3 regions of the Paenibacillus sp. FSL H3-0321 genome follow, and region 2 is predicted to be linked to each of the others. Evidence: riboswitches for the same ligand, from Rfam matches in the RefSeq annotation. Region 2 holds a riboswitch; each other region holds the start of a gene.
The links. Region 2 has a riboswitch for cyclic di-GMP ahead of MHI45_RS24195 (PA14 domain-containing protein). Riboswitches for the same ligand answer to the same signal wherever they lie in the genome.
Positions count from the first base shown of each region.

Region 1: linked by a shared signal. The riboswitch ahead of MHI45_RS16735 (flagellar assembly protein A) and the one ahead of MHI45_RS24195 (PA14 domain-containing protein) in region 2 are both predicted to bind cyclic di-GMP.
Region 3: linked by a shared signal. The riboswitch ahead of MHI45_RS22160 (transglutaminase-like domain-containing protein) and the one ahead of MHI45_RS24195 (PA14 domain-containing protein) in region 2 are both predicted to bind cyclic di-GMP.

Region 1 covers NZ_JBBODH010000001.1:3,786,629-3,796,554, forward strand. The annotation lists gene MHI45_RS16700 (1,4-dihydroxy-6-naphthoate synthase) at 1-310, shown strand, start outside; gene MHI45_RS16705 (class I SAM-dependent methyltransferase) at 384-1,205, shown strand; gene MHI45_RS16710 (ABC transporter substrate-binding protein) at 1,400-2,473, opposite strand; gene MHI45_RS16715 (ABC transporter permease) at 2,470-3,300, opposite strand; gene MHI45_RS16720 (ABC transporter permease) at 3,290-4,102, opposite strand; gene MHI45_RS16725 (ABC transporter ATP-binding protein) at 4,092-5,198, opposite strand; gene MHI45_RS16730 (FUSC family protein) at 5,511-6,617, shown strand; cyclic di-GMP riboswitch class I at 6,887-6,979, shown strand; gene MHI45_RS16735 (flagellar assembly protein A) at 7,085-8,953, shown strand; gene MHI45_RS16740 (flavin reductase family protein) at 9,003-9,605, opposite strand; gene MHI45_RS16745 (DMT family transporter) at 9,621-9,926, opposite strand, start outside.
Region 2 covers NZ_JBBODH010000001.1:5,405,249-5,415,174, reverse strand. The annotation lists gene MHI45_RS24215 (glycosyl hydrolase family 28-related protein) at 1-697, shown strand, start outside; gene MHI45_RS24210 (helix-turn-helix domain-containing protein) at 875-1,243, shown strand; gene MHI45_RS24205 (discoidin domain-containing protein) at 1,779-4,325, opposite strand; gene MHI45_RS24200 (glycosyl hydrolase) at 4,524-6,038, opposite strand; gene MHI45_RS24195 (PA14 domain-containing protein) at 6,247-8,655, opposite strand; cyclic di-GMP riboswitch class I at 8,668-8,748, opposite strand; gene MHI45_RS24190 (sugar phosphate nucleotidyltransferase) at 8,886-9,926, opposite strand, start outside.
Region 3 covers NZ_JBBODH010000001.1:4,950,268-4,960,193, reverse strand. The annotation lists gene MHI45_RS22185 (AraC family transcriptional regulator) at 1-625, shown strand, start outside; gene MHI45_RS22180 (acyl-[acyl-carrier-protein] thioesterase) at 725-1,480, opposite strand; rRNA gene rrf (5S ribosomal RNA) at 1,743-1,859, opposite strand; rRNA gene MHI45_RS22170 (23S ribosomal RNA) at 1,937-4,863, opposite strand; rRNA gene MHI45_RS22165 (16S ribosomal RNA) at 5,109-6,664, opposite strand; gene MHI45_RS22160 (transglutaminase-like domain-containing protein) at 7,026-7,832, opposite strand; cyclic di-GMP riboswitch class I at 7,846-7,928, opposite strand; cyclic di-GMP riboswitch class I at 8,002-8,083, opposite strand; gene MHI45_RS22155 (class D sortase) at 8,205-8,810, opposite strand; gene MHI45_RS22150 (GtrA family protein) at 8,909-9,313, opposite strand; gene MHI45_RS22145 (glycosyltransferase family 2 protein) at 9,303-9,926, opposite strand, start outside.

The DNA.
Region 1 (9,926 bases), 1.6 Mb from region 2:
AAGTGATACCGGACTGCCTATACCGCTTGGGGCAATTATCGCCCGCCGCGATCTGGACAGCGAAGCCATCTCCGGCTGGATACGCAGTTCACTGCAGTACGCCTGGGATCATCCTACAGCAAGCAGAGATTATGTCCTGGACCACGCCCAGGAGCTGTCTCCGGAAGTCGCCAAATCACATATTGATCTTTACGTGAATGAATTCTCGATGAATCTCGGGGAGGACGGCTACGCAGCAATCTCTGCTCTGCTGAACCGCGCCGCGGCCGAGGGTCTCGTGCCCGCCGTTGCTCCTGAGCTGCTTCGTTAGAGCATGAAACAGATGACTTCGGAAGCTTTTAAATTTACAATGAAGCTAAAGATCAGTGATGGGAGAGGATTCAATGATTCCTGCAGGCAACAGCAAGCAAAACATCGACCGCTTCTTGGGATTTCAGGACGAATACGACCGTTACCGCCCGGAGGCCCCGCCATTGGTTACTGAATTGTTGACGAATTACTTGGGCAGCCGCCCTGCCCTCGTGGCCGACATAGGCTGCGGAACAGGACTGTCCACCTTTCTGTGGAGAGAGAGTGCCGGCTCTGTAGTCGGCATAGAACCTAACCCCGACATGCTGGCCAAAGCGCTTGACAAGCTTGCCCGGCAAGGACAGCAACAATCCCTGTCCTTTATCCAAGGATACTCCAACCAGCTGCCCTTTGACTCTGGCAGTGTTGATATCATCACCTGCTCCCAGTCGTTCCACTGGATGGAGCCGGTAAGCACACTGCAGGAAATCTCCCGCTGCCTGCGCCAAGGCGGGGTGTTCGCCGCTTATGACTGCGATTGGCCGCTCGTATTACAGGCGGATATTGAAACCCGCTACAAACAGCTGATATCCGCCGCCGATGAACTGCTTGATGTACTCCAGCCAGCCGCCGAACAGGCGCATAAATGGGATAAAGAGGGACATCTGGGCCGGATAGAGGCCAGCGGCTGCTTCTCCTTTGCTCGGGAAATCGTTTTTCATAATACAGAAGAATGTGATGCCGAACGTTATGTCGGGCTGGCACTCAGTCAAGGCGGCATTCAAACCGTTCTGAAGCTCAGATCTTCCGCACTGGAGCAGCTTATTTCCGATTTCTCCGTGGCGGTAGAGCAGTATTTCCAGGGCCGGACCCTGCCGGTACACATCAGCTACCGGATGAGAGTCGGGATCAAATAATGCATGATACAGCTATCTGCTCTATATAGAACCCAAAAAACTGATTTCTGAGTTTATCAGTGTGCATTTTCTCTTCAATTTAAGTCTCCCATCTTTTCACGTCCCAACAAAAAAGCGCCCAAATACGGAAACTCCGCATTTGGGCGCTTTCTACTGGCTATGACTAACTGGCATGTTATGGTTATGCCACCAGCTTATTTCTTGTTCATCTTGAACTTCAGGAACAGCTCGTTGTAATGGGCGAGCATCCGCTTGCCGAGGTTGTCGTAAACCTCCAGCCGGTCGGTAATTTCAGCCGGCGGATAGAAGCGGGTATCTCCGGAAATATCCTCCGGCAGCAGCGCAAGCCCCGGAACGTTAGGTGTAGAATAACCGACATACTCTGCATTCTTCGCCGCCACATCGGGACGGAGCATGAAGTCGATGAACTTATGCGCCCCTTCCACATTGGCTGCTGTGCGCGGAATGACCATGTTGTCGAACCATTTGTTCGAACCTTCCTCCGGCACCACATAATCGAGCTTGTCGTTCTCATCCATAATTTCCGAGGCGTCGCCGGACCATACGATCCCGACGGCTGCTTCTTCGTTCGCCAGCAGCATTTTGACCTCGTCACCGACAATAGCCTTCACATTGGGAGACAGCTTGTTCAGCTTGGCCAGCGCTTCCTGCAGGTGATCCTCATTCCGGTCGTTGACGGAATAATGCAGGCTGTTCAGCGCCATCCCCATGACCTCGCGGGCCCCGTCAACCAGGAAGATACTATTGTTCAGTCTGCTGTCCCACAGGGAATCCCAGCTGCTGAAATCAATCCCCTCCGTCATTTCCGGATTGTAGATAATGCCTACTGTTCCCCAGAAATACGGCACCGAATACAGATTTCCCGGATCGAAGGAAAGATCCATGAACTGCGGGTCAATATTGGCCAGATTCGGAATCTTGCTGTGATCCAACGGAAGCAGCAGCTTCTCTTCCCGCATCTTGGCGATAGCATAGTCTGAAGGCACAACAACATCAAAGGTTGTCCCGCCTTGCTCGACCTTGGTCAGCATCGCCTCATTGGAATCAAAGGTCTGGTAAATGACCGTAATCCCGGTCTCTTCCTCGAACTGCTTCAGCAGTTCAGGTTCGATATAATCGCCCCAGTTATAGATGGTCAGCGTATTGCCGCCCGTATAGCCCTCAGCCGAATTCAGCCTGGAAGCCAGGAACATTAGCCCAAATGCGACGATGAGAATCGCCAGAAAAGCATTCACCAGCTGTTTCATCTAGGCACCCCCACTTCAGCGGCCGGCTCTGCAATATGAACCGCCGGGCGTTGCTTCCGGCGGTTCAGGAAATAATAACCGACGACAAGCAAGATGGTGAAGAGGAAGATCAGCGTGGACAACGCGTTAATCGACAGGGATACACCTTGCCGCGCGCGGGAATAGATTTCCACCGAAAGCGTCGAATACCCGTTGCCTGTCACGAAGAATGTCACCGCGAAATCATCCAGTGAATAGGTAAGGGCCATAAAGAAGCCGCTGAAGATCCCGGGTTTAATAATCGGCAGAATCACCTTGGTCAGCACATCGCGGCGGCTGGCCCCGAGATCACGCGCAGCATCGGTCAGCGTCGGGCTCATGTCCTGCAAATGCGGCAGGATCATCAGCACGGCAATCGGCACGCTGAATGCGACATGCGAGAGCAGGACCGACACGAAGCCGAGCTTGATCCCGGCAATCGTGAACAGGATCAGGAAAGACGCACCGATAATGACATCGGGGCTGACAATCAGCACATTGTTCAGTGAGAGCAGTGTATTCTTAGCCCTCCGGCTGCGGATGCGCTGAATGGCCAGCGCCCCGATGATCGCAATCAGCGTAGCAATCGCCGAAGACAGCAAGGCGATCACCAACGTGTTAATCATAATAATCATCAGCCGCGTATCCTGCACAACCTCACGGTAATAATCCAGCGTAAAGCCTTCGAAGCCATGCATCGTCCCGCCGCTGTTGAAGGAATAGTACATCAGGTAGAAGATAGGTGCGTACAGCACGGCAAAGACCAGCACCAGGTACAGATTTGAAATCCCATTCTTATTACTTCTCATGCCGCACCCCTTTCCGCGAGCTGCCCGACAGAATCATGAACAGCGCCATGATAACAATCAGGAAGACGGCAACTGTAGAGCCCATTCCCCAGTCCTGAGTGACCAGAAAATGCTGCTCAATGGCGGTGCCCAGCGTAATGACCCGGTTGCCGGCGATAAGGCGGGTAATCATAAACAGCGACAGCGCCGGAATAAATACCGCCATGCAGCCGGAGCGCACGCCGGAGATGGTCAGCGGGAAAATGACCCGCCGGAACGTCGTCCACCCGGAGGCACCCAGATCGCGGGCCGCATCTACAAGGGACAGGTTCAGCTCGTCCAGAGCGCTGAAGATCGGCAGGATCATGAACGGGATAAAGATATATACCGAGACAAAGACAAAGCTGAAACCCGTAAAGAGGATTTGCTGCTCTCCAATGCCCAGCACGTCAAAGACATTGTTGACCGGCCCGAAGGTCCCAAAGATACCGATAAAGGCATACGTCTTCAGCAGCAGATTAATCCATGTCGGCAGGATAATCAGCAGCAGCCACAGCTGCTTATGCTTCGTCCGGGTCAGCAGATACGCCGCCGGATAAGCCACCAGCAGCGAGAACAGCGTAATCAGGATCGCGTACCAGAAGGAGTTGAGCATCATTTTCATATATACCGGTGTAAAGAAGTTCACGTAGTTGTCCAGTGTAAGATGCCCGTCCAGATCAAACAGGGAGTAGTAGACAACCAGCAGCACCGGCGCTATGACGAACAGGGCGATCCATAAGTAATAAGGGATGAGGAAATACGAGCGGCCCTTACTCTTCATGGTTCTCCACCTCGGCGTAAGCTTCCAGACGTCTGTCGAATTCTTCCTCCGTTTCCCCGAAACGCATAACATGAATCGCTTCCGGATCGAAATACAGCCCGATCTCGCTGCCGACCTCCGCCTTGCGCGTGGAATGAACCAGCCATTCGTGGCCGGACCCGTCGTAGCAGCTGATCTCGTAATGTACGCCGCGGAACAGCTGGGAATCCACGCGGACGCGCAGTTTGCCTTGTTCAACGGCAGCAATCTCCAGATCCTCCGGACGGATCACGATCTCCACCGCTTCATTCGGCTTCAGCCCCGCATCCACACATTCAAAGCGGTGGCCGTTAAATTCAACGATATAATCCTCAATCATCACACCGGGCACAATGTTCGACTCGCCGATGAAATCAGCCACGAAGCGGTTGATCGGCTCATCATAAATATCGTTAGGCGTTCCGCTCTGCTCAATGCGTCCGCCGTTCATGACAAAAATCCAGTCGGACATGGCCAGCGCTTCCTCCTGGTCATGGGTAACGAAGATAAAGGTGATGCCCAGCCGCTGCTGCATTTCCCGCAGAATGTACTGCATTTCCGTGCGCAGCTTAAGATCAAGTGCCGAAAGAGGCTCGTCGAGCAGCAGCACCTGCGGTTCATTGACGATGGCCCGGGCAATCGCTACACGCTGCCTCTGTCCGCCGGACATTTCATTAATGGCCCGCTGATCGTAGCCTACAAGGTTGACGAAGCGCAGCGCTTCCTGCACCTTTTGCGTGATGACCTCTTTCTTAAGCTTCTTGATCCGCAGTCCAAAGGCCACATTCTCAAATACGTTCAGGTGCGGAAACAAGGCATAGTCCTGAAATACCGTATTGACCTGCCGTTCGTTGGCGGGAATGTGGTTGATGATTTTGCCGTTCAAATAAATGGAACCACCCGTTGGTTCAGCGAACCCGGCGATCAGACGGAGGATTGTCGTCTTTCCGCAGCCCGAGGGTCCCAGCAGTGTATAGAATTTGCCGCGTTCGATCTCGAAGCTGACTCCTTTTAACACGGCTTCTTCATCGTCGTATTGTTTGGTAACCTGGTCAAAAGAAATAATAGTGCCTTCCAGGGTAGTTATGGCTAACGACCTCCCTTACCTTATGTAGTACAACCTATTTTACCCGCTTCTCGCAGGGAACAATCTAAAGTGGCATGCTCAGCGCTGATAAGCGACAATTCCTCCCTTCCTTCGACACACTTCAATATATATAGCATATAGGATTAATGCAATATATGCGATAGCTTACAATGTTAAATGCAGCGCAGAAACTTAACAAGTTCGTAAAAACTGTACCCCGTTATTGTTGTTTTTGAGTGCTATAATGAAAATTGCTGAAAACCTAAAAATGTTCTCTTATTGATGTGAAAGAAGATGACTAACATGAACGAGGGGTTACAGGACCGCCTTGAAAAATTCGGATTATCTCTATATATGATACGCGTTACGATTGCTGCTTCACTCTCCTGGCTTGCGGTTCACAGCCTGCACGGCGACAGTTATTTATACTTTGCACCGCTTGCCGCAATTCTTATCACCCAAGGAAGCGTCAAGGCTTCGCTGGAAAAAGGGATTTACCGTCTGATGGGCGTTGTGCTCGGTGGAATTGTCAGCCTGCTCGTGGGCCATTTCTTCGACGTGGGGGCACTGTCTATTCTGCTGATGCTGCTGATCGGCATCGGTGTGGCCACCGCCTGCCGGATTAACATTCAAGCCGTTTCCCAGGTCGGTGTGACCTCCGTGCTGGCATTGACCTTTTATCAGGACCCTTATATCGTGTGGAGAGTCGCGGAGACCTTAATCGGCGTGCTGATTGCCTTAATAATAAATATGATTATCGTTCCCCCGGGGGGGTTCGTCAAGGTTAAACGCCTGGCACTGGAAGGAACCCTGCTGCTGGCCGATGCCTTGACCGGACTCGCCGCAGAGAGCAGCAGTTCTAAGCAGGCTCCGGAGAGGCTGGTGCGTTCCGGACAACTGCTGGCGAAGAGCGACAAGCAGCAGAAAGAGCTGCACTATACGTTATCCCATTATCAATGCCGCAGCGGGTTGCGGTCATTGACACAGGCAACCTCTCATCTGCAAAAGGTTCACCGCTACGTCAAGGAGATCGCCGAGGAGATTTCCCTCCTGCCTGCACATTATGCCGCAGCTGACTGGATGACAGAGGTCGTAACGGCAACCGCAGACTGCATCGCCCTGTATGGAACCAAGACTTTGTCCGATGCCGAATGCACCCGTTCGCTCCCCGAAGCGCTGCGCCGCGCCCGGGATCTGCAGTTCGCCTGGTTCTCCGAGCTGCAGGGTCAATGCTCATTGACAGCAGTCCGTGATCTCGGAGCCGTCTTCTCCCATCTTAACCGGGTGCTGGAGGAAATTGAACGGGCCGATTATGCAGCCACGATTATTATACCGGCACCAGTCTCCGTCCGGGCCGGAAGCGCACGCGCCGTGCACCTTGTCAAAAGAGGGCTCTCCCACAAGCTTTAAGCTTGGGAGCGTCCTTTTTTCGCAGAAACGACCCTGTCCTTTGAGAAAAAGGCAGGGTCGTTTTTGCTTGTAATATCGCTTGAACTCAAAGCCGTCCCTTTTAAAGGGATACCAGAGAGATTTATTATTAATAAGTTGAAAAATTAATACTAAAGTACTAGAATTAAGCTTGTTTGTAGATTTATTTTGGCAACCACTCCAGTATTGAACATTCCCTGTCGATTTGAGTCGATTAAATGACCTCATGCTGAATGTATATCATTGATCTATTTTTTTAAAGGCAAACTTCCCGAAAGGGCAGGACGCAAAGCGATGGGCCTAAGAATGTGAGACTATCCATTCATGGTCGCCAGGCTGCCAATTGAGATGTGACTTGGGTACTGGTAGATTAAAACAATCTATCATAGTCCATGATGCTCTTTTCTGTACAGATACCATTGATTATACGAAGAAGCGAGGTTAGAGTAATGCCACAGCATATCATCGAGAAATTCAGGCATGTATTTCATACCACAACGCCAATCGGGAACCCCGATCTTCCGGCTCTGCCCGCTGTGCAGGCTAAGCCGCTCCGTGGGGGAGATGAGGAAAAGAACGGACGTATTATCGTACAGAACAACCAAATATTCATTACTCCTCCTCTGCCAGGCGGCAAACCCGCTGTCATTTCTTCCGTTCACCCTGTGGTGTTGAATATTAACCGGAAGACGGTGACAGATCCTACGGAAGTAACCCCCACAGACCGTATCACCTGGGAAATTTGCGAGAAGCCGCAGTATCAGATCACCGTATCCGAAGATAAACTGAAGGTCTACTTCACGCTCTACCGTGCAGAAAAGTACGCCTGGAAGCTCGCTAGCTCCCCGGCTGCAGCAGATGTCACAGTCCGGGCGGAACCGAATTGCGGCCTGCTGCTGTCCACCCTTACGGTGGACCAGATTATCGCCGGCTTCAAGAAAAGCTCCATTATGCGCGATCTCAACATTCCGGCTCTTTATGCAGAGCTGAACAACCCTACCTATCTCCCGGTCTGCATCGCAGAGGGTAAAGCCCCTATTCCCGGCAAGAATGCCCGGCTGGAGCTGTTATTTGCTGAGGACAGGGAATATGAATTCATTCGGACTGCCGATCCTGCAGATTTCCTGAACCATCCAAGGGTTCCCTTTGTCCAGAAGGGAGAGGTCATTGCCCGTAAGCTGCCTGCGGAAGAGGGAGTGCCCGGCATCGACGTGTATGGCGGAATTATTCCCTCCCCGCCACCGCAAGACATTCAGCTGGTCACTAAAGAATGTACAACCCTGCTGGCGGACGGCGGGATCGTCTCCCTCCGCCAGGGAAGGCCCCGCTTAACGGGATGCGGTCTGAACCGCAAGGTTTTTGATTTCCCCCAGACATATCTTGTTCCCGGGGACACGAACCCCGACGCCGCCAAAATGATGTTCCCGGGTGATGTGGTCGCCACCAATGATATCGGAAACCAGACCATCCTTGAGGCGTTGGGAAATGTATACATATACGGCGACGTTACACATGCGACAATCACTGCTACAGGAAGCATTTTTGTCCAGGGCAAGGTTGTCAGCAGCCAATTGTACTCCGGTCATTATGGAGCGAGACATAACCGCCTCTGCATGTACTCCGCTCTCTTGATGAAGGAAATGACCAGTCTGAGAAAAGCGTCGCAGCAGTTGGCGAATACCGTCCAATCACGCCAGCAAACCGTAAAATACGGTCTGGTGGTTATGCTGCTGCTGGAAAGCAAATATGACCATCTCCCCGGCCTGATCACTGATCTTCAGAATGTTATTGCCGGGATGAATCCCGATTATCCTATCGACACCGGGCAATTAAGACATATGCTGGAGGTATTCCTGCACCCGGGGCAGTTCACCGATTTCTTCACGGATGCTGTTCTAAGCACCTTTCTGAGGCTGTTGCAGGATTTGCATGACGCCATATCCGGGATGCAGGAGGAGAATACACGGATCGACATTGCCTCGTCACAGCATAGCATTATTAAATCCGGCGGAGATCTCCATGTTCATAAGGAGGGGATTCTGCACAGCCAGCTGTTCTCTTCCGGCGATGTCCGTTTCGTAATGAACGAAGCGGAGTGCACGGACTCCTCAGTCGAGGCGGCAGGCTCCATCAGCGCACAGACTGTAGGGAAGCAGTCCTCCGAGAAATCGGTGCTTACCGCCGGCAATAATATTACAGTCCGCAAAATCTGCAACAGCGAAGTGACGATTGGAGAATACACCGCCAAGATCGACGGGACAGATGAAGAACTTGTCTTCACTGCCCAAAGCCTGCGGTTAAGAAATCAGGCGCATTAGCCTTCCTCTACCCCAAAATATCTGATCTAGCTGCTAATACCCAGCCTAATCAAGGTTCATACTGAGGTCTGTCCAGCTCGAACGTCCGGCCAATTGCTGCATAAGACGCGCCGGCCAGACGGCTGACCGGCTTCAGCTTGCCGACATCAATTCGGCCGTTATGAATCAGCTCATCCTCTACATGAAAACCTAGAACTTCGCCGATAACCATATCGCAATGCCCGAGCTCCACAAGCTGCACCAGCCGGCATTCCATCGCAATCTTGCATTCCTGTACGCGCGGGACCTTGACAGCTTGTCCGGGTACCGCCGTCAGCCCGGCCAGCTCAAGTTCGCTGATTCCGCCGGGTGCATTGATTGAGGTATGGTTGACTGCAGCGATATTATCCTCATCGACGATATGGACCACAAATTCCTTATTCGCGGCTATATTGCGCGGCGTATGCTTCATTTCTCCGTCTGCTTTGCGGACACAGGAGAACATGACCATAGGCGGATCATCATTTACAATATTAAAAAAGCTGAACGGGGCGGCATTCACGATCCCCGCTTCATCCACCGAGGTTACAAAGGCAATCGGCCTGGGCACAATGCTGCCGATCAGCAGCTTATAATTATCATGTGCTGTTTGTCCATCCGTCTGAATATACATGATTATCCCCCTGTCTTAACTTGTCAGCCGCCGTGCGGCCCGGCCTATCTTAACATTCACCAGAATAATGCTGCTTACGATCAGCAGCATACCCACTACCAGATTCAGCGTAATGCGCTCATTTAATAATACTACACTTGACCCGATTGAGATCAGCGGAATCAGGAAGGTGAATGAACCGACCTTGCTGGCCTCTCCTTCATTGATCAGCTTGAAATAAACCATCCAACCCAGCGCAATGACGAACACCGAAATGAACAATGTGTTCACGATAAAGGCGCTGTTCCACGTAATATCGGACCAGCTCTCCACAGCCGAACC
Region 2 (9,926 bases):
ACAGAGTGTTCAAGGCATCGGGATTAAAGCCCGCATTGGCATTATGCCGAACGGGGACGACATCAACATTATCGACGTCAGATTCGAATGCAGCGTTCAAGGGATTCAGAATGCGGTGACAGTCAACCGGTTAACTGTATTTAACAGCCTGTTCGAAAATTCCGGCTATGGCATTCTGTCGAATATAAATCCGAGCTACGAGGTTAAGATCCTGAATACCCGGTTTGTGAATATCAAAGGAGACGGGATTGAAATCAATGCTCCAAGCCGTGACTGGGTCATCGAGAACTGTGTATTTGATACCAACACCAGCCCTTCCCGCTGGGCGGGATTTGGAGTAGGCGTTGCCTTGTCCGCAAAAGACATTGTCATCAAAAACTCCAGCTTTATTCATATCCGGGGACAAGGTGTTCATGTTGAAGATTATGCGGAGGTAACGATTGTCAATTCAATCTTTAAAAACAACGGCTCTGCCAATTATACCGGTGATCCCAAAGCGGATATCGCGGTATTGTCGAATGCAAAGGTGAAAGTGTACAACAGCAAATTTATGGCCTCTACCGTTGGATACAGCAAAGTGGCTATCTATAATACTGACTTACCTGTGGGGGGAACAATCACCGTATACAATTCCACGTTCCAGAGCAAAACCGTAAACAAACAGGTGACCACTGTTAATTCTATATTTCTCCCTTGAAAATAGAACACTCGTAAAGTACCGGGGGATGTGCGGGGGAGTTTCCCAAGCGGGTTGGCGGCTGTAAAAGGGATGGATGTTCGTTCAGTTATGTTTATGGTATAATATCCAAAAATGATTCAATACGAATTACGCCTATATCCAATCATGTTGGAACCCGCAATTGGAGGCATGCAGATGTTTGCTAAACGGTTGAAACAGCTACGAAAAACAAGAAAATTCTCAATGCAGGAGGTTGCTGAAGCGGTTGGCGTCGCCAAAAGTACGTATGCCGGGTATGAATCCGGATACCGTCAGCCTACCCTTGAAAATACTCAACTGATTGCCAAGAAGCTTCACACTACCTCAGATTATCTCATCGGCCTTACCGATAACCCCGACCCCATGGAAATCACGAACAATGCCAGAGAGATCCTTAACCAGCATCAGCTGCATTGGGACGGCGTTCCTTTGGAAGAGCAGGATTTGGAGCTTGTGCGCATGCTGCTGGAGCGGGTAGTTCAGAACAGGGCGGCCGCCGGTTCTGGCGACAATGGTCAACAATGAATCAATATCCATCATAATCACGGCGGTTCCGCTAGTTAAGGGAGCTGTCGTGATTATTTTTTATTCCTGCTCCTCTTGCAATTCTTATGTATACTTCTCTAGTCTGCTGAATACATTTCAACATATTCCTCTGCAGCCTAGTCAAAAACGAGTAAAATGAGTCAAAAGTACTTAAAATATTAGTTTTATCACCGACACATAGTGACATTCTTTTTTTTGAATTAGTAGTAAAGTAGGCTTACATGAATTACCTAATTTTAGATATTCGCGGAGGAGCTTAGTTGATGAGATTAGAATTTTCTATTCGCAGCTTGCTAAACCAGTTAGGAATGAAGCACGAAGGCACCATAGACCTAAAAGAAAGCTTCCACGCGTTGTATAAACACGGACATATCTCCGAAAGTGAATTCATAAATCTTTGCCGCAATTTCGATAAGAACGGAACAGGGCAGTCCTCGGTTTCCTTATAAATTTCTTATAACTTCATGCCCTCATCAGTTCTCTTAAAAATGCGGCCAGCCCAATCCCAACATCTCTATTCTCTTGAAAAAATCTGCAGCTCCTGAATGGACCAGTAATTTCCTCCCGAGCCGGTCTGCAGAATCCTGATGTACCGCGCATTCACCTTGGCAAACTCTATCTTGGTCTTCTCCAGCTTCCCTTTTCCGGAAGCTATGCGCTTCCAATTGCTGGCGTCATCCGATACATAAAGCTCATATCCCCGTGGATAATCATAAGAAGATAATGTGTAATCCATTTCCACCGCTTCTATACTATGTTCCTTCCCGAGATCGACCTGCAAATACTCTCCGGAGGCTTGATGTTTACCCGTATCCCAGCGTGTGCGCCGGTCTCCGTCAATCGCATTTCCGGGATAGGACGCCTCGGTATTGACATTGGAGGATACCTTCCACTGCGAACGGTCCAAAGGAACCAGTCCTGTTGCTGTAATCTGTGTCTTCTCCGACATGACGCTGGAACCAGGTACCCTAACCGCGTACGTATATAATGTTCCTTCCAGCAGCTTGCTGTCGGTGTATTCCGTATCCTTTATCCCCGTTGCGATAACCTTCAGGTCTGTGCCTGAGCCGTCGGCCCGGAGCACTTCATAGCTTGCTCCAGGGGCCTCCAGCCAGTTCAATTTTACGGACAAACCTTTGACTGCAGCAGCTTTAAAACTCTGCGGTGCAGTATCCGCCACCTCGGAGGATGGCTGCAGGATATACTGCACCGCTTCGCCCGGAGCTAAAGTCTCGGTAAACTCCAGTACAGGTGTAGCGCTTTTGCCGGATACATAGCTGCGTGCCGCCTCGTATGAATCACCGCTGCCGAACCGTTCACCTTCATACACAGTTTTCTTCGGCATGTTTATTTTCACATGAACCGTTTGCGGTGTATCCTCAAAGTTGACGAAATTGACCAGCACCTTGTTGGAGGTGGCTTTGCTTCCGGGTTGAGGCTCAAGTGTTGAGGTATCTACAGCTCGTACATATAACAGCTTGTCGGCTAGTTCATCCTTATTGGTGATTTCATAACTTAATGGAGCTCCGTGGGTAGCATAAGCTAGGCTGAGCCTTCTCATAATGCTGACCCGGGAATCCTCGCCTTCTTTGGTATAGTAGATCTCTGTTTTGGCCGGATCATGCTCTTCCAGATTGAATCCGTACTTGAACAGACTGAAATTCTTGAAGAAGGCGGCATGCTGGATGAACATATCCGCGTAGCCGATATGACCGCGCATAATCCGGTCGAAGACCGCCGATGTCCGTTCAGCCGCCCCGTATTGGTAGGCATCTACATGTGTGTCTGAAGTGCCGAACTCCGTCGTCAGCATTTTTTTGCCGAGGCCGTCCGCAGTTCCGCCAAAGGTTTTCAGATTCTCGGTAAAGCTTCCTCCATGGCTGAAAATATAGGATTCACCATAAGAATGTCCATTCGTTAAATCCGTCACTTCCTCCAGCTCGTTGCGTTGCTCCGAATCACGTTCCCAACCGTCCGGATCGCCGCACTGTTTAAGTGTGCCTTTCTGGTTGCCGCAGGAATCCGTACTATAACTCGGCCAATAGGCCCAACCCGGTGCCACGGTTTGCAGATGGGGAGCTATAGTTTTGCCTTTCTCGTTCAGCCAGTTGGCAATCGCCAGGTTTACTGCCTTCGAACGATTGAACAGGCCGGGTTCATTGTCCACCTCATAATATTGGAAGTAGGGGCTGTACTTCTGGAAATAATCAGTCAGTTTCTTCTCGGCATCATCCGGCAGTGAGCCATCCGCCTTAAGCTTAATATCACCGGTATACAAATACAGCGCAACGGCCTGCATGTTGTAATCCTTGAGCACCTTGTAGTACTCCTCCATATTCGAACAGGAGCGGCCGACATCGCTGGCACAGCTGGTGCGCATAATATTGCCGCTGTAAGCTACTCCAAGCCACTTCATAATATAAGGCAGATGCGTAACTGCACCTTCGTCAAAATAAAATTGCTTGTTGTTCACCATGGTGCCCGTCAGTGTGTAGCTGCCATGAATCGGCTCCTTGATTGGGGCATTCAGCGACTCCAGGCTAAGGTCATCCCAGGTCCACCAGTTGTACTTATCCTCCAAATCGGAGGAATAGATCCCGCGGGCCGCCTGCAGCTTTAGTTCGTTAGTTCCAGCCACCAGCTGCTCTTTCGGGATATATAGCTCATACGTTTTGCGGAACGTATATTTGCTGTCTGTACCGGCAACACCTGCAATCTGGATAATCCCCGACAGCTGCCGGTTGGAGAATACGCTCATTTGCGGAATGGATTTATAGGCATCTATGATGCTTACGCGAAATAAGACCCCGTTGACCGGGATCTTATCCAGCTTATACATAATCCTCAGCTCAGGATTAGTGTCGCCTCTAAGACCGGAGGGCACACTTTGGAGCTCCGCAGTCTTGGCCGAAACGGAGGCAACCTTAAATGCCTCCTTAGCGGCCGAAGAGCCGGCAGCCGCAAATTCACCGGCTGTTCCGTCGTGCTTGCCCAGTTGCCACAGCACAGTTCCGTCCGGCAATGCGGGTCCTGCATCTTTGGCTGCGGACAATTTGGACATGTCAACCTCCACCTCGGCCCTCTTCGTCCCGTCATCTCCGAAGATAGAAACAGACAATAGAAACAAGAGGGTTAAAGCTGCGAATTTTAACAGTAGATGTAGAGGTTTATTCTTGTTCTTCTTAGTTCTAGTCCTCATTCCTTGTCCTCGCTTTCTTCCGGGGTGCCTGCCTCACAATGACTTATTGCTTTCATTTCATTATTTGGAAGTCAACGCGCCTTTGGGAATAACCGCCTGCTTCTGGCTTGGGCTCTTCCACATAAGGCGAATACTGGCATCTCCACTGTTCTCGTAATATTCAACCTTGATGTCGTACGAGCTTCCCGCTTCCAGGACTATGCTTCCCTCACGGCTGACACCGCTTTGCTTCTTCCAGCTGTCGATGATCAGTTTGCCGTCGATCCATACACGTACCCCGTCATCCGAGGAGGCTATGAAATTATATTTCTCATTGTAAACCGGCTTGATTTTGCCGCTCCAGCGCACCGAGAAAGCATCCTTGCCAATTCCTGAAGACGGTGAATCTCCATGCCAGTTGAAGTCGATCTTATTGTCGTTGCGGACCAGGACGGCTTTGCCCGACAGATCCATATTATTGAAATATTCTCCCGTCAATCCGGTTCGGGATACCGGGGCCGGGTTATTGTTTTTACCGACCAGCATTAATTTATAATCATCCCGCGACACGGTATAATCATCGCTCATAAAGTTCTTAATCTGCTCGAGGTTATTTTTCTCGGTCAGCATTTTTCCCCATGTCATGGTATATACCCATTTACTCTGCGTTCGGGACAATATGAGCGGGTCTGGCAGTTCTCCGCTTTCACCGATCCCGATCGGCTTGCCGTCGGCCAGCTTCAGCAGCTTCTCATAATAAGACTGTCTATAGTCATTGTTATAAATATCCGCCGCCAGAACGTCAACCTTCCCGGCACCCGGATAATATGGCTCATAGCCATCCGACCACTCATTAGGCGCATTCGGATTCCATACCCACAGGAGATTATCCAGCTTGTGCACATTCGCCAGACGGTTATACATAATATCCCAAAGTTCGGTGAAGTTGTCCTTCTGCCCCCACCAGAACCAGTTCCCGTTCATTTCATGATAAGGGCGCCATAACACAGGCACTCCCGCATCGCGCAGGTCTCCCAAATATTCGGCTACCTCATCAAGCTCAGCGATCAGGTTCTTATACTGCGGGGTGCCCGGCGTAACATAAGCATCAAAATCCTCTTGGCTCAGGCTCATATGCACATTAGCCCAATCCGGGGAGGTACCCGGCAAATTCTGATGGAAGGTCATCGCCACAATTCCGCCGCCCTGGTGCCATTTGATCGCACTCTTCACGACATTCTGGCGCTGCTTCACGATGGTGCCCTCCGGCTGGTTGTTAATCGCTCCCAGCTCATAACCATGCAATACGGCATATTGTCCGCTTGCATGCTTCAGCTTATTGTTGAATTCATCCGGGGTCTCCAAATAGTCATGCTGCCCGGATATCATTCCCTTGCCTCCAAGATCAACCAGATAGCTGAGCAGATCGGCAGCCTCCTCCGAAGCTGAGGGATTGATGGGAGTGATGGCAGCAGCAGGTGTAACTATCGTCCGGGGAACCGGAAGACTCCTCGCTTCTGACCAGGGCAGCAGGGAAAATATTAATATAAGAGGTAAAATCGTATTAAACAGGCGGTACTTGCGGTAAGTGTTCAAATCGTAATCTCCTTTCTCCAGCGAAATGCCGCCACGGCACACAGGATGAGTTCCCTATGCAGGTTCATACATCCCGAGGCCAAATGGGGGCTATAGCTTAGTAGCCCTGCTGATAAGCAGGGCCACTAAGAGTGGACTTTAGGAATTATAATTGTAACGTCTTAACCAGCACCCGCCGGTGAATACAGAAGCTAACCAGTCGCTCTGCTTAGGAAGCGGAAGGAAGAAACAGGGCGCTCGCAGGAACAGTACCCTTCACTTGGCTTGGGCTTTCCCACATTAGACGCGCTCTGGCATCCCCTTGATTCTCGTAATACTCCACTTTAATATCATATAGCTGCCCGGCATTCAGGCTGATGCTTCCCATGCGTTCGGTTCCACTCTGTTTCATCCAGCTGTCAATCACAAGACTGTCATTGACCCAAACGCGGATGCCGTCATCTGAAGTAGTATAGATTGTGTACGTTTCACTGTAGAGCGGCTTAATCTTGCCGCTCCAGCGTACGGAGAAGAAATCGATGCCGATTGCAGCATCCGGGGTGCCTAGACGCCAATTGAAATCAAGAATGGCGTCGTTACGTACAAGTGCCGGAGTGCCTGACAGCAGCATATTATTGAAATATTCTGCCTTTAGCCCATTCTCAGCAGGTGCTGCTGTCGGTGTTGGTGCCGGCGTCGGTACCGGTGTTGGTGTTGGTGCAGGTGTTGGTGCTGGCGCCGGTGTTGGCGCAGATGTCGGTGTTGCTGTTGGCACCGGTGCTGGTGTTGCTGTCAGCGCAGGCGTTGCTGTTGCCGTTGCGGCTGGTGCTGCTGTCGTCGCTAAAGCCGGTTTTGCAACCAGGCTGGGTGTACTGTCCAATTCTGTCTGGCTGGCAGCAGCTGCCCCGGCATTCACAAACAATGCGCTGGCCGGAACCGTCCCTTTGGCTTGGCTTTGACTTTGCCACATTAAGCGGATATTCGCATCACCGGCATTCTCGTAATACTCGACCTTGATGTCGTACAACTGACCGCCTGTTAAAGCGATGCTCCCGGTACGCTCGGCTCCGCTCTGTTTCATCCAGCTGTCAATGACAGCTTTACCGTTAATATAAACGCGGATACCGTCATCCGAAGTGGTAAAAATCTGATAAATCTCACTATACGTTGGCTTGATTTGACCGGTCCAGCGGACAGAGAAGGAATCTACACCGATTGAAGGATCCGGCGAACCCTGGCGCCAGTTAAAGTTAAGCAATGCATCATTGCGCACCAAGGCCGGCGTACCGGAAAGCGTCATGTTTTTGAAGTATTCTCCCTTAAGTCCGCTCAACACAGGCGCTTCCACTGAATCATTAGAGTCAGGCGTTGGCGTTGCCGTCGGCTTCGACGTTGCCGTTGCCGTCGGTGTTGGCGTTGCCGTTGGTGTTGGTGTCGCTGTCGGTGTTGCCGTTGGTGTCGGCGTCGGCGTTGGCGTTGCCGTTGGTGTCGGTGTTGGCGTTGCCGTTGGTGTCGGCGTCGGCGTTGCTGTTGGTGTCGGCGTTGCTGTTGGTGTCGGCGTCGGTGTTGCCGTTGGCGCAGCGGCTGGTGCACTCCAACTCTTATATTTATTCCGGGTCAGTGTATAGCTATCATTCATGAAACTCTTAATCGTAGTTGTGCTATTTTTCTCATAGAGCATTTTTCCCCAGTTCATCATGAAAACGAAATTTTTCTGGGAGAGCTTCAGTTTGGCCGTGCTGGGCATCTCACCGTTCTCACCAATACCTATCGGTTTACCGGCAGCCAGACTAAGCAAACTGTCATAGTACTTATTCATATAGTCGTTATCATATATATCTGCTGCAAGAACATCCACTTTGCTTGCGCCCGGATAGGTCAGCGCATAAGGATCAGACCAGGCATTCGGTGCATTGGGGTTCCATACCCACAACAGATTGTTTAATTGATGAACGTTCACGAAACGGTCATACATAATATTCCACAGTTCAGCAAAATTACTTTTCTTCCCCCACCAGAACCAGTTGCCGTTCATTTCATGATAAGGTCTCCAAAGTACAGGAACGCCCGCATCCCGCAAGCTTTTGAGCGACACCGCCACTTTATCCAGATCCGTGATCAGGCTGGCGTATTCTGTCGTGCCCGGCGTTACATACCTGTTAAATTCCGCTTGGGTGAGCGGCTTCTGCACATTGGACCAGAGGTACGCCGTCCCCGGCAGATTCTGATGAAAGGTCATTGCGACAATGCCGCCGTTCTTGTACCAGTTGATCGCGCTGTTCACCACATTCTTGCGCTGCGATGCAGCCGTACTCTCCGACTGGCCGCTAATTACGCCAAGCTCATATCCGTGAAGAGCAGCATATTCTCCGCTTGTTCCCTTCAACTTGTTGCTGAATTCATCCGGGCTCTCCAAATAATCGTGCTGTCCAGAGATGATCCCTTTTCCGGTAATGGAATAGAGGTTACTAAGCAGCTTGACAGCTTCGGCTGAAGCGTCCGGATTAACCGGCACTGCTGTGCTTGATGAGGCTTCTGCGGTTGAAGGCGACAGCCCAAATCCTAAAGGCACAGCGGTTAACAATACGGCAAGAGACAGCAAGGTGGACAGCAGACGAGACTTACGGTAAGTTTTCAAAATCATCTTCCTTTCGGTAGCCAGGCTGCCACTCTTGCGAAGGCCCTATGGCTTTGCGTCCCTATCTTTCGATTAGGTTTGCCTTTGTCGTTTTGGAAGGATTAATCCCTCTTACCGTAAGTATCGTCCCTATGAAGTTTTTATTTAGAGCATTAATAAAAATAAATTAATAAATGGTTCTAAATGCCTGTTTTGGATTTGCAACAATTGGTTAAATAGATTATTTAGGCCTAAGAGATAAACTGTTGCAAAGCTATATCTTCCCAATCCAAGGTGATGCGGATGTTATCCTCTTCTACCAGTTCCGAACCGGTCTGTACCTCGATAAACTCTACATCCGTCAGCGCAAGAATCGCATGTTTGGTGCCTTCCGGTATACGCACCACATCTCCCGCCTTCACATTATGCATCTTCTCATTAATCACAATGCTTGCTTCACCGCTGACAAATGTCCAGATTTCACTGCGTTTATGGTGCAGCTGGTAACTGATATTTTTACCCTCTTCGATAAAAATCCGTTTGGTCAGCACTTCATTTCCCTCATCGTATTTCACATAATCTATGACCTTATAATGGCCCCAGCGGCGTTCTTCGTACATGGGTCTTTGTTCAAAAGACTTCAGCACTTCCTTGATTCTCGGACTCTCCGCTTTATGGGTAACCAAAATCCCGTCCGGGCTGGCAGCGATAATCAGATCCTTCGCGCCGATCACCGTAATCGGAATATCCAGCTCATTAATCAGGCATGTGCCTTCGGAATCCGCCGTCACGAACCCTTTGCCTACATGATTGCTGTTCATTTCTTCAGTTAGCGTGTTCCAGGTGCCCAGATCCTTCCAGAATCCGGCATAAGGCTGAACTACGATTTTCTCCTCTTTTTCCACCACTTCATAGTCAAAGCTTATGGAAGCAAGCAGTTTGTACTGCTTCTGCAGTTCCTCGTAGTTCAGCGGCAATCCCTTGCGCTGCAGAATATCAAGCAGATAGCCCAAGCGGAACGCAAACACGCCGCAGTTCCAGAGGGCATTCCGGCTGATCAGTTCCTCGGCCTGCTTACGGTCAGGTTTCTCCTGGAAGTGGCTTACCTGCAGATAACCGCTTGCTCCCGCCTCTGCGCTGGTAGGAATGATATATCCGTATTTTTCTGAAGCATGCTCGGGTACTACACCCATCAGCGCCAGGTTCGCTCCGCTCTCCTGCATCGTTTGCTCAAGCTGCACTACTGTATCGAAGAAGGCGGCTTCCACATAAGGATCGACCGGCAGGATGGC
Region 3 (9,926 bases), 450 kb from region 2:
CCGCAATAAACGAAATAATCCTCTGCTTCCACTGCTGCACCGGCTTCACGAACAGGACCTGCTTCATTTGCCTGTAGTTCAAGGAACGCCTCCGCAGATCGTAAAGCTAGATGAAATTACTCTCAAGGGACCTATTGTGAATGTTATCGCTGACTATTCTGTAATCTCCGAAGCCTGGTCCCAGCTGTTCACCAGAGTGCCCAGTCTGCACGGCCGCAGGCTTCCCGAACGATATTATCAAGTGGGCTACTGGGCTGATGATTTTGAAAACAGCGGGGTTTCCTTTATATGTGCTTGCGAGCTTTACCCTCAGCCAGAGATATCGGGCCGTCGTCAATATGCCGTAACTCAAACCTCTTATCGCCATTCCGCCTCTGAACAAGCGCAACTATCAGCGGATTTTCCTATGTATACCTTGCCTGCAGCCACCTATTTAAAGTTCATACATAAAGGGTTGTCGAAGGATGTCTCTTATACCTACAAATATATTTATGAGACTTGGCTTCCAAAAAGCGAATACCGGCTTTCCCTGCCTTACGAATTCGAATATTATGGTGAGCAATATCTGGGCCCGGATGACAAAAATTCAATAAGCGAGATTTATGTTCCCTTGGAACTGGTATAACACAAATGTCCGTATCTGCTAAGCAGACACGGACATTTGTATAGGGATTCTAAGTCTCGGATAGTTGCCCCTCAAGTATAATTCCTATATGTATTTCCGTTAACGTGCTTCTTCACCAAGTTCCAGACAAGCTGCAAATGATATGGCCTGCTCCAGCTTTCCCTGAACAAATGCACCTTCACTTGTTAGCTGTGACCGCACAATCATCAGTTCATCCCCATATTTTGCCTCCTGTACATAAGTAATCCGGAACCGCTTCAGTTCCTTCACACCCCATTCCTCCAGAGACAAAGCATCGCAGCACAAATCACCATAACGTGCATTATTCAAATGATTATTGCTGTCCAGACCACTGTATCTGACCTGATACTGGTAGGCTTGTTCCATGGAGATGTCCTGAGGAATGGTTACCTTATCTGGAATACTGCCAACCGAATCACCTTCATAATGCAGTACTGATATGGGAAGAGCAGATGGCCGCAGCAGCTTACGCTTCTCTGTATCTACAAGCGCCCAGGTTGAACGCGCCACAGCTACCTCTGTATGGTCCTTATCATAAATACGGTAGTCACGCTGCCATATGGCTCCTTTGGTCCCTTTACTCCATGTGTGCACTATCAACTCATCATTCAGCCGGGGGATACGTTTAAACTCCAGATCAAGAGTGATCATCATCCAGCCCATTCCGGCCTCCAGCATCTGTTCAAGACTGAGGCCAAGTGCACTTACCGCTGAGTCAGCCGTACGCTGCATCATTTCCAGAATAAAAGACAGCTTAGCCTGGGAACGGTAATCCGTATCGCTGGCTTGAACTACAAATCTTTCTATCCACACAAGATCGTCTGTATTATCCACTGAAATATCCCCTTTGCTTGCGAAGCTCCCTATTATCAACATTAAAAGTCACATATATCCACAAATACTCAATACTATCCACATTAATTGGGGACTACTTTTGATTCATTGTATATTTCATGATTCTTATCCACATGTGGACAAGTTTTTCTTCTATTCACTTTATCCCCTATCCTATCCACATTCAATAGCCAGCAGTTAAATCTTAACGCAAAAGGCAACAAAAAAGCCACTGTTGAGAATCTCAACAATGGCTTTGTGTGCTTGGCGGCGTCCTACTCTCCCAGGACCCTTCGGTCCAAGTACCATCGGCGCTGGAGGGCTTAACGGTCGTGTTCGGGATGGGTACGCGTGGAACCCCTCCGCTATCGCCACCAAACGGGCATTTACAGCGTAAATGCTTCAGGAACCTTAATTCCTGAAAACTGAATCCGAAACGAATCTGCGTCTTAATTCTTGGATAAGCCCTCGACCGATTAGTATTGGTCAGCTCCATGCATTGCTGCACTTCCACCTCCAACCTATCTACCTCGTCGTCTTCAAGGGGTCTTACTAATTGGGAAATCTCATCTTGAGGGGGGCTTCACGCTTAGATGCTTTCAGCGCTTATCCCGTCCGTACGTAGCTACTCAGCCATGCTCCTGGCGGAACAACTGATGCACCAGCGGTACGTCCATCCCGGTCCTCTCGTACTAAGGACAGCTCCTCTCAAATTTCCTGCGCCCACGACAGATAGGGACCGAACTGTCTCACGACGTTCTGAACCCAGCTCGCGTACCGCTTTAATGGGCGAACAGCCCAACCCTTGGGACCTACTTCAGCCCCAGGATGCGATGAGCCGACATCGAGGTGCCAAACCTCCCCGTCGATGTGGACTCTTGGGGGAGATAAGCCTGTTATCCCCAGGGTAGCTTTTATCCGTTGAGCGATGGCCCTTCCATGCGGTACCACCGGATCACTAAGTCCGACTTTCGTCCCTGCTCGACTTGTTGGTCTCGCAGTCAAGCTCCCTTATGCCTTTGCACTCTTCGAATGATTTCCAACCATTCTGAGGGAACCTTTGAACGCCTCCGTTACTCTTTAGGAGGCGACCGCCCCAGTCAAACTGCCCGCCTGACACGGTCCCCGTACCCGATTAGGGCACTAGGTTAGAACCTAGATACGATCAGGGTGGTATCCCAACGGCGCCTCCGCAGAAGCTTGCGCTCCTGCCTCTACGGCTCCCACCTATCCTGTACAGATCGTACCCAAATTCAATATCAAGCTGCAGTAAAGCTCCATGGGGTCTTTCCGTCTTGTCGCGGGTAACCTGCATCTTCACAGGTATTAAAATTTCACCGGATCTCTCGTTGAGACAGCGCCCAAGTCGTTACGCCATTCGTGCGGGTCAGAATTTACCTGACAAGGAATTTCGCTACCTTAGGACCGTTATAGTTACGGCCGCCGTTTACTGGGGCTTCGGTTCACAGCTTCGGATTGCTCCTAACCGCTCCCCTTAACCTTCCAGCACCGGGCAGGCGTCAGCCCGTATACTTCGCCTTGCGGCTTCGCACAGACCTGTGTTTTTGCTAAACAGTCGCTTGGGCCTTTTCACTGCGGCCCCCTCGGGCTATTCACCCTACCGAGGCACCCCTTCTCCCGAAGTTACGGGGTCATTTTGCCGAGTTCCTTAACGAGAGTTCTTCCGCGCGCCTTAGAATTCTCTTCTCGCCTACCTGTGTCGGTTTGCGGTACGGGCACCTTCTCCTGACTAGAGGCTTTTCTTGGCAGTGTGAGATCATGACCTTCGCTACTATAATTTTCGCTCCCCATCACAGCCCAGCCTTAATGGTGTGCGGATTTGCCTACACACCAGCCTCACTGCTTAGACGGACATCCATCAGTCCGCGTCACTACCCTCCTGCGTCACCCCATCGCTCATAGCGGATTACGGTGGTACAGTAATTTCAAACTGTTGTCCTTCGACTACGCCTTTCGGCCTCGCCTTAGGTCCCGACTTACCCTGAGCGGACGAGCCTTCCTCAGGAAACCTTGGGCTTTCGGCGGATCAGATTCTCACTGATCTTTTCGTTACTCATACCGGCATTCTCACTTGTATGCTGTCCAGCGCTCCTTACGGTACACCTTCAACCTGCATACAACGCTCCCCTACCCCAGATACATAGTATCTAGCCATAGCTTCGGTGGTGTGTTTAGCCCCGTTACATTTTCGGCGCAGAGTCACTCGACCAGTGAGCTATTACGCACTCTTTCAATGGTGGCTGCTTCTAAGCCAACATCCTGGTTGTCTGTGCAACTCCACATCCTTTCCCACTTAACACACACTTGGGGACCTTAGCTGATGGTCTGGGCTGTTTCCCTTTTGACAATGGATCTTAGCACTCACTGTCTGACTCCCGGCAAGAAGTTAATGGCATTCGGAGTTTGACTGAGCTTGGTAACCCTTGCGGGCCCCGCACCCAATCAGTGCTCTACCTCCACCACTCCATTCACCGAGGCTAGCCCTAAAGCTATTTCGGGGAGAACCAGCTATCTCCGAGTTCGATTGGAATTTCTCCGCTACCCCCACCTCATCCCCGCATTTTTCAACATACGTGGGTTCGGGCCTCCAGTGCGTGTTACCGCACCTTCACCCTGGACAGGGGTAGATCACACGGTTTCGGGTCTACGTCCACATACTCAGTCGCCCTATTCAGACTCGCTTTCGCTGCGGCTCCGGCTTCTCACCTTAACCTTGCATGTTAAACGTAACTCGCCGGTTCATTCTACAAAAGGCACGCCATCACCCATAGATCGGGCTCTGACTTTTTGTAAGCACACGGTTTCAGGTTCTATTTCACTCCCCTTCCGGGGTGCTTTTCACCTTTCCCTCACGGTACTGTTTCACTATCGGTCGCCAGGTAGTATTTAGCCTTAGCAGATGGTCCTGCTGGATTCATACGGGGTTTCACGTGCCCCGCACTACTCGGGATCCGTCTCGGAGAGAACACAGTTTAGGCTACAGGGCTTTTACCTCTATCGCGGGCCTTTCCAGACCTCTTCACCTACCATATTCCTTTGTAACTCCATGTGAGACGTCCCACAACCCCAAGGGGCAAGCCCCTTGGTTTAGGCTGTTCCGCGTTCGCTCGCCGCTACTGACGGAATCACTATTGTTTTCTCTTCCTCAGGGTACTTAGATGTTTCAGTTCCCCTGGTCTGCCTCTATCTCCCCTATGTATTCAGAGAGAAGTAACTGCGAATTACCACAGCTGGGTTTCCCCATTCGGACACCCCCGGATCAAAGCTTGCTTACAGCTCCCCGAGGCAGTTTCGTTGTTCGCCACGTCCTTCGTCGGCTCCTGGCGCCTAGGCATCCTCCGTGTGCTCTTATTAGCTTAACCAATGCGTTTTTCCAGAAGGAAAATCGCTAGCATCGCTATAATTAAAACTTGTTCACACAAGTTTCAGCTAAAAGATGTTCTAAAACGCAAATTCGTTTCGGTATCCAGTTTTCAAGGATCAAGGTACTACTTGAGAGCTTAAACTCTCAAAACTGACCAACGAGTGAGTAACAGGCCTAAACCTGAGTTTTGGAAGCTAAGCTTCCGATTTGAATGTTTCCGTTGCAGGAAACGATTCTCCATAGAAAGGAGGTGATCCAGCCGCACCTTCCGATACGGCTACCTTGTTACGACTTCACCCCAATCATCTACCCCACCTTCGGCGGCTGGCTCCCTTGCGGGTTACCCCACCGACTTCGGGTGTTGTAAACTCTCGTGGTGTGACGGGCGGTGTGTACAAGACCCGGGAACGTATTCACCGCGGCATGCTGATCCGCGATTACTAGCAATTCCGACTTCATGCAGGCGAGTTGCAGCCTGCAATCCGAACTGAGACCGGCTTTGCTGGGATTGGCTCCACCTCGCGGCTTCGCTTCCCGTTGTACCGGCCATTGTAGTACGTGTGTAGCCCAGGTCATAAGGGGCATGATGATTTGACGTCATCCCCACCTTCCTCCGGTTTGTCACCGGCAGTCACTCTAGAGTGCCCAGCTCGACCTGCTGGCAACTAAAGTCAAGGGTTGCGCTCGTTGCGGGACTTAACCCAACATCTCACGACACGAGCTGACGACAACCATGCACCACCTGTCTCCTCTGTCCCGAAGGCCGCCACTATCTCTAGTGGATTCAGAGGGATGTCAAGACCTGGTAAGGTTCTTCGCGTTGCTTCGAATTAAACCACATACTCCACTGCTTGTGCGGGTCCCCGTCAATTCCTTTGAGTTTCAGTCTTGCGACCGTACTCCCCAGGCGGAGTGCTTACTGTGTTAACTTCGGCACCAAGGGTATCGAAACCCCTAACACCTAGCACTCATCGTTTACGGCGTGGACTACCAGGGTATCTAATCCTGTTTGCTCCCCACGCTTTCGCGCCTCAGCGTCAGTTACAGCCCAGAAAGTCGCCTTCGCCACTGGTGTTCCTCCACATATCTACGCATTTCACCGCTACACGTGGAATTCCACTTTCCTCTTCTGTACTCAAGCCACCCAGTTTCCAGTGCGACCTCAGGTTGAGCCCAAGGTTTAAACACCAGACTTAAATAGCCGCCTGCGCGCGCTTTACGCCCAATAATTCCGGACAACGCTTGCCCCCTACGTATTACCGCGGCTGCTGGCACGTAGTTAGCCGGGGCTTTCTTCTCAGGTACCGTCACTCCGGTAGCAGTTACTCTACCGGACGTTCTTCCCTGGCAACAGAGCTTTACGATCCGAAAACCTTCATCACTCACGCGGCGTTGCTCCGTCAGGCTTTCGCCCATTGCGGAAGATTCCCTACTGCTGCCTCCCGTAGGAGTCTGGGCCGTGTCTCAGTCCCAGTGTGGCCGTTCACCCTCTCAGGTCGGCTACGCATCGTCGCCTTGGTGAGCCGTTACCCCACCAACTAGCTAATGCGCCGCAGGCCCATCTCCTTGTAGCAGATTGCTCCGCCTTTCATCCTTCGTCCATGTGAACAAAGGAATTATCCGGTATTAGCTACCGTTTCCGGTAGTTATCCCAGTCAAAGAGGTAGGTTGCCTACGTGTTACTCACCCGTCCGCCGCTAAGTTAATCCGGAGCAAGCTCCTTCATAACTCCGCTCGACTTGCATGTATTAGGCACGCCGCCAGCGTTCGTCCTGAGCCAGGATCAAACTCTCCAAATTGGTATTTAGAAAGAGCGATTGCTCAATTTGAAACATCTGACGAGAATTTACATTCTCTAATTTTGGATCTCACTTGCGTGATTTCCATACTCACTCGTTGTTCAGTTTTCAAAGATCAAGCTCGTTGTCAGTGTCGATTATCTCGTCACCAGCAACTCTTATAATATATCACGTTTGATTTAGAAACGCAAGCTTTTTTTTGAAACAACTTTTCAGCCATTCCTTATTTACTTGGGTGCGCTCTAACAACGCTTACCTATAATACCCCACATCAATATAAAAAAGCAACCCCTTAAACAAAAAAAGATAACCGGCTTAAATATTAAGCCGGTTATCTTAGAGTAATCATCATTCTACAGGATTAGTAGATCTTAGCTGCTGTATATTTGCTCGACGCTTTGGTGAAGCCTGTTTCTTTGTTCTTACCCAATCCGGCGTCTACTGTCGTATCGATCGTTACCCATTTGCCGTTAAGCAATACTTCATTCCAGGCATGATATACAGATACATAACTCGTATTGCCCATTACCAGCTTTGTCGGAATCCCTTCACTGCGGAGCATGGTGGCGAACAAAGATGCATAATCGTAGCAAATCCCTTTCTTACTAGCAAGTGTGTTGTCGTTGTTCGGGATATAATCCTGCGTAACATTAGCTGCTAAGGTGTAGTCGTACTTTACATTCGCCACGATGTAATTATAGATAGCTTGTACCTTTGCTTCATCAGTGGTCAGCCCTTGCGTGAGCTGCTTAGCTTTCAGTACTGCTTTATCGGAAGAATTCCATTTCACATTCTGTACGGAACTCAAATATACGGCATTGGTGTTGCTCATGCTCAGATCTACGGTTTCGGAAGAAAGTACTTTGTATTTGTTGCCGCTGGTGTTCTCTAAGACTGACACTTTATAAGCGCCATTCCCCTGCTGCAGTGGAAACGTTTCTGTAGATTTGGAGGCATATAAGTTATAAGAGTAGCTCTTATTGTCTTTGGTAATCATGAGCTTGATACGTTTGTCCTTGGGAACATCATAGGAAACTTGGACAACCCCTTGGCTCAATTGCGATGTATTTAACCAGCCTGACTCTACGCTGGAAGCGTTAGCTGTGCTTACTTGAACTGAAGTAACCAGGACGAACAAGGTCAAGAACATATAATAGAACTTCTTCATGGATAAAACCCCTTTCGGTAGCTGGCTGCCATCCATACCCGGGAAGGCCCTTTAGCTTTGCGTCCCTACCTTTCGATAGGTTTGCCGTTATCGTTTAAGCTTTATCTGTTCCTACTACTATTGGAATATACTAGATTCATCTTAAGAACAAACAAAAAAAGCCTCTTCATTCGGTAGCTGGCTGCCATCCTTACCGGGAAGGCCCTTTAGCTTTGCGTCCCTACCTTTCGATAGGTTTGCCGTTATCGTGTTTAGCTTTTATAGTTATATAGTATCATATTAATGCCTAGTTACAAGACCTAAATCACTAGATTTCTACTTAATTCATTTAAATTTTTATAATTTTCGCATTTTATGATCTGTTCTCTTACTTCAAACCGCTTTAGCGTGGATAATCAGTCGATGGGTCGGATTTACCAAAGGATCACATGTAATGAGGGTAAGGATCTTATCTTGTTTATTCCCGTTCAGTACAGACACATCGGTAGGCTCAACAATCGAGATATCGTAAACCTCGTATTTATACTCCTGATCGCTTGTCTTGACGGAAATGGTATCTCCGACCTTTACTTCGTTCAGTCTGTTGAATAATCTCCCTGCAGTCCTAGACCTGTGTGCAGCTATGGCAGCATTGCCTATTTCACCGATTGGAGCGGTTTCCTTCATATGGGCTGCGGCATGCTTCATGTTGGCTTTGGTCGCCCCTTCCAATATGGGCAATTTCAAATCGATTTTGTCGATTGTGATAATTCCGGTCACTTTGCCGCCGACCTCTATTTCCTGCTCTGCCGGTTCGGCAGCCTGCACTGGTTCATCCCCAGCTGATTCTTCTGCCAGCAGTGCAGTGACCTCGGCGTACTGTTTTTTCAGATCGAGCTCTGACGAAGGGGCCAGCTCACTATAAGCCTGTTCAGCCTCCTTCAGCAGCTTCTCTTGCTGCCGGTCGTTATACCATTCGCTCGCTTTTGGATACAGCATGACTAGAACTCCTGCAATTATGATCAAATAGGAAAACTTACGCATCAAATCCCCCCCCGATCTTTAAGATAAAGAAACTCCACGGCCCATCATCTGACTTAAAATACCCATTTACGGCTACCAAAGAAATTGATGATGACGGTGACGAACGTAACCAGCACTTTGGAAATCAGCACCTGAACTCCAAATTTGTCCGTTAGCAGATGCATCAGCAGCACTGATATCCCCAGTACAACCAGGTTCAGTATGATGAATCGGACTAATTGCATACGGTTAAAACTGTCCTTGCTAGCCTGACTCTTATCCTTAAAGGTCACCTTCTTGTTCCAAAAGAAACTGTTCGCTGTCCCTGCGCTATAAGAAATTATCTGTGCCGGGGTGTTCATCATACCCAGAGAATGCAGCAAGGTAAATACGGCGAAATCAATCAGCGTATTCAGTAAGCCTACAGCATTAAATTTTAAAAACTGGATAAATCCCGCATTCAGCTTCCTATCTGCCATAATCATTGTCCTCTTGCCGCTCCTCATGCTCCCCACCCCGGTAACCCTTGGTCTCACGCACGATATACAGCGGTCTATCCTTGGATTCATCATATATCCGTCCAATATATTCACCTATTACGCCAAGCAGCATCAGCACGATGCCGTTAAACAACAAATTGACGCCGACGATGGAAGCCCAGCCCGGAACCGTCCATGAGGTGAAAAAGATTCTCTGGAATAATACAAAGAACAGATACACAAAGCTGGAGAAGGAGAGAAAGAAGCCTACATATGAGGCTATTTTCAGCGGCTTATGTGAAAATGAGGTGATTCCGTCAACCGCAAACCGGATCATTTTCTTCAGCGGGTATTTGGTTTCACCTGCAAAACGTTCCTCCCGCACATATTCCACCATCGTCTGCCGGAAGCCGACCCAGCTCACCAAACCTCTGACATAGCGGTTTTTCTCTTTGAGACCGCGCAGCACATCGCATACTTTACGGTCGATGAGCCGGAAGTCGCCTGTATCGGTGGGAATCTCCACACTGGTCATGCTGCTGAGCAGACGGTAAAAGAGCTTGGCGGTCACTTTCTTGAAAATAGTCTCCCCATGCCGTTTCAGCCGTTTGGC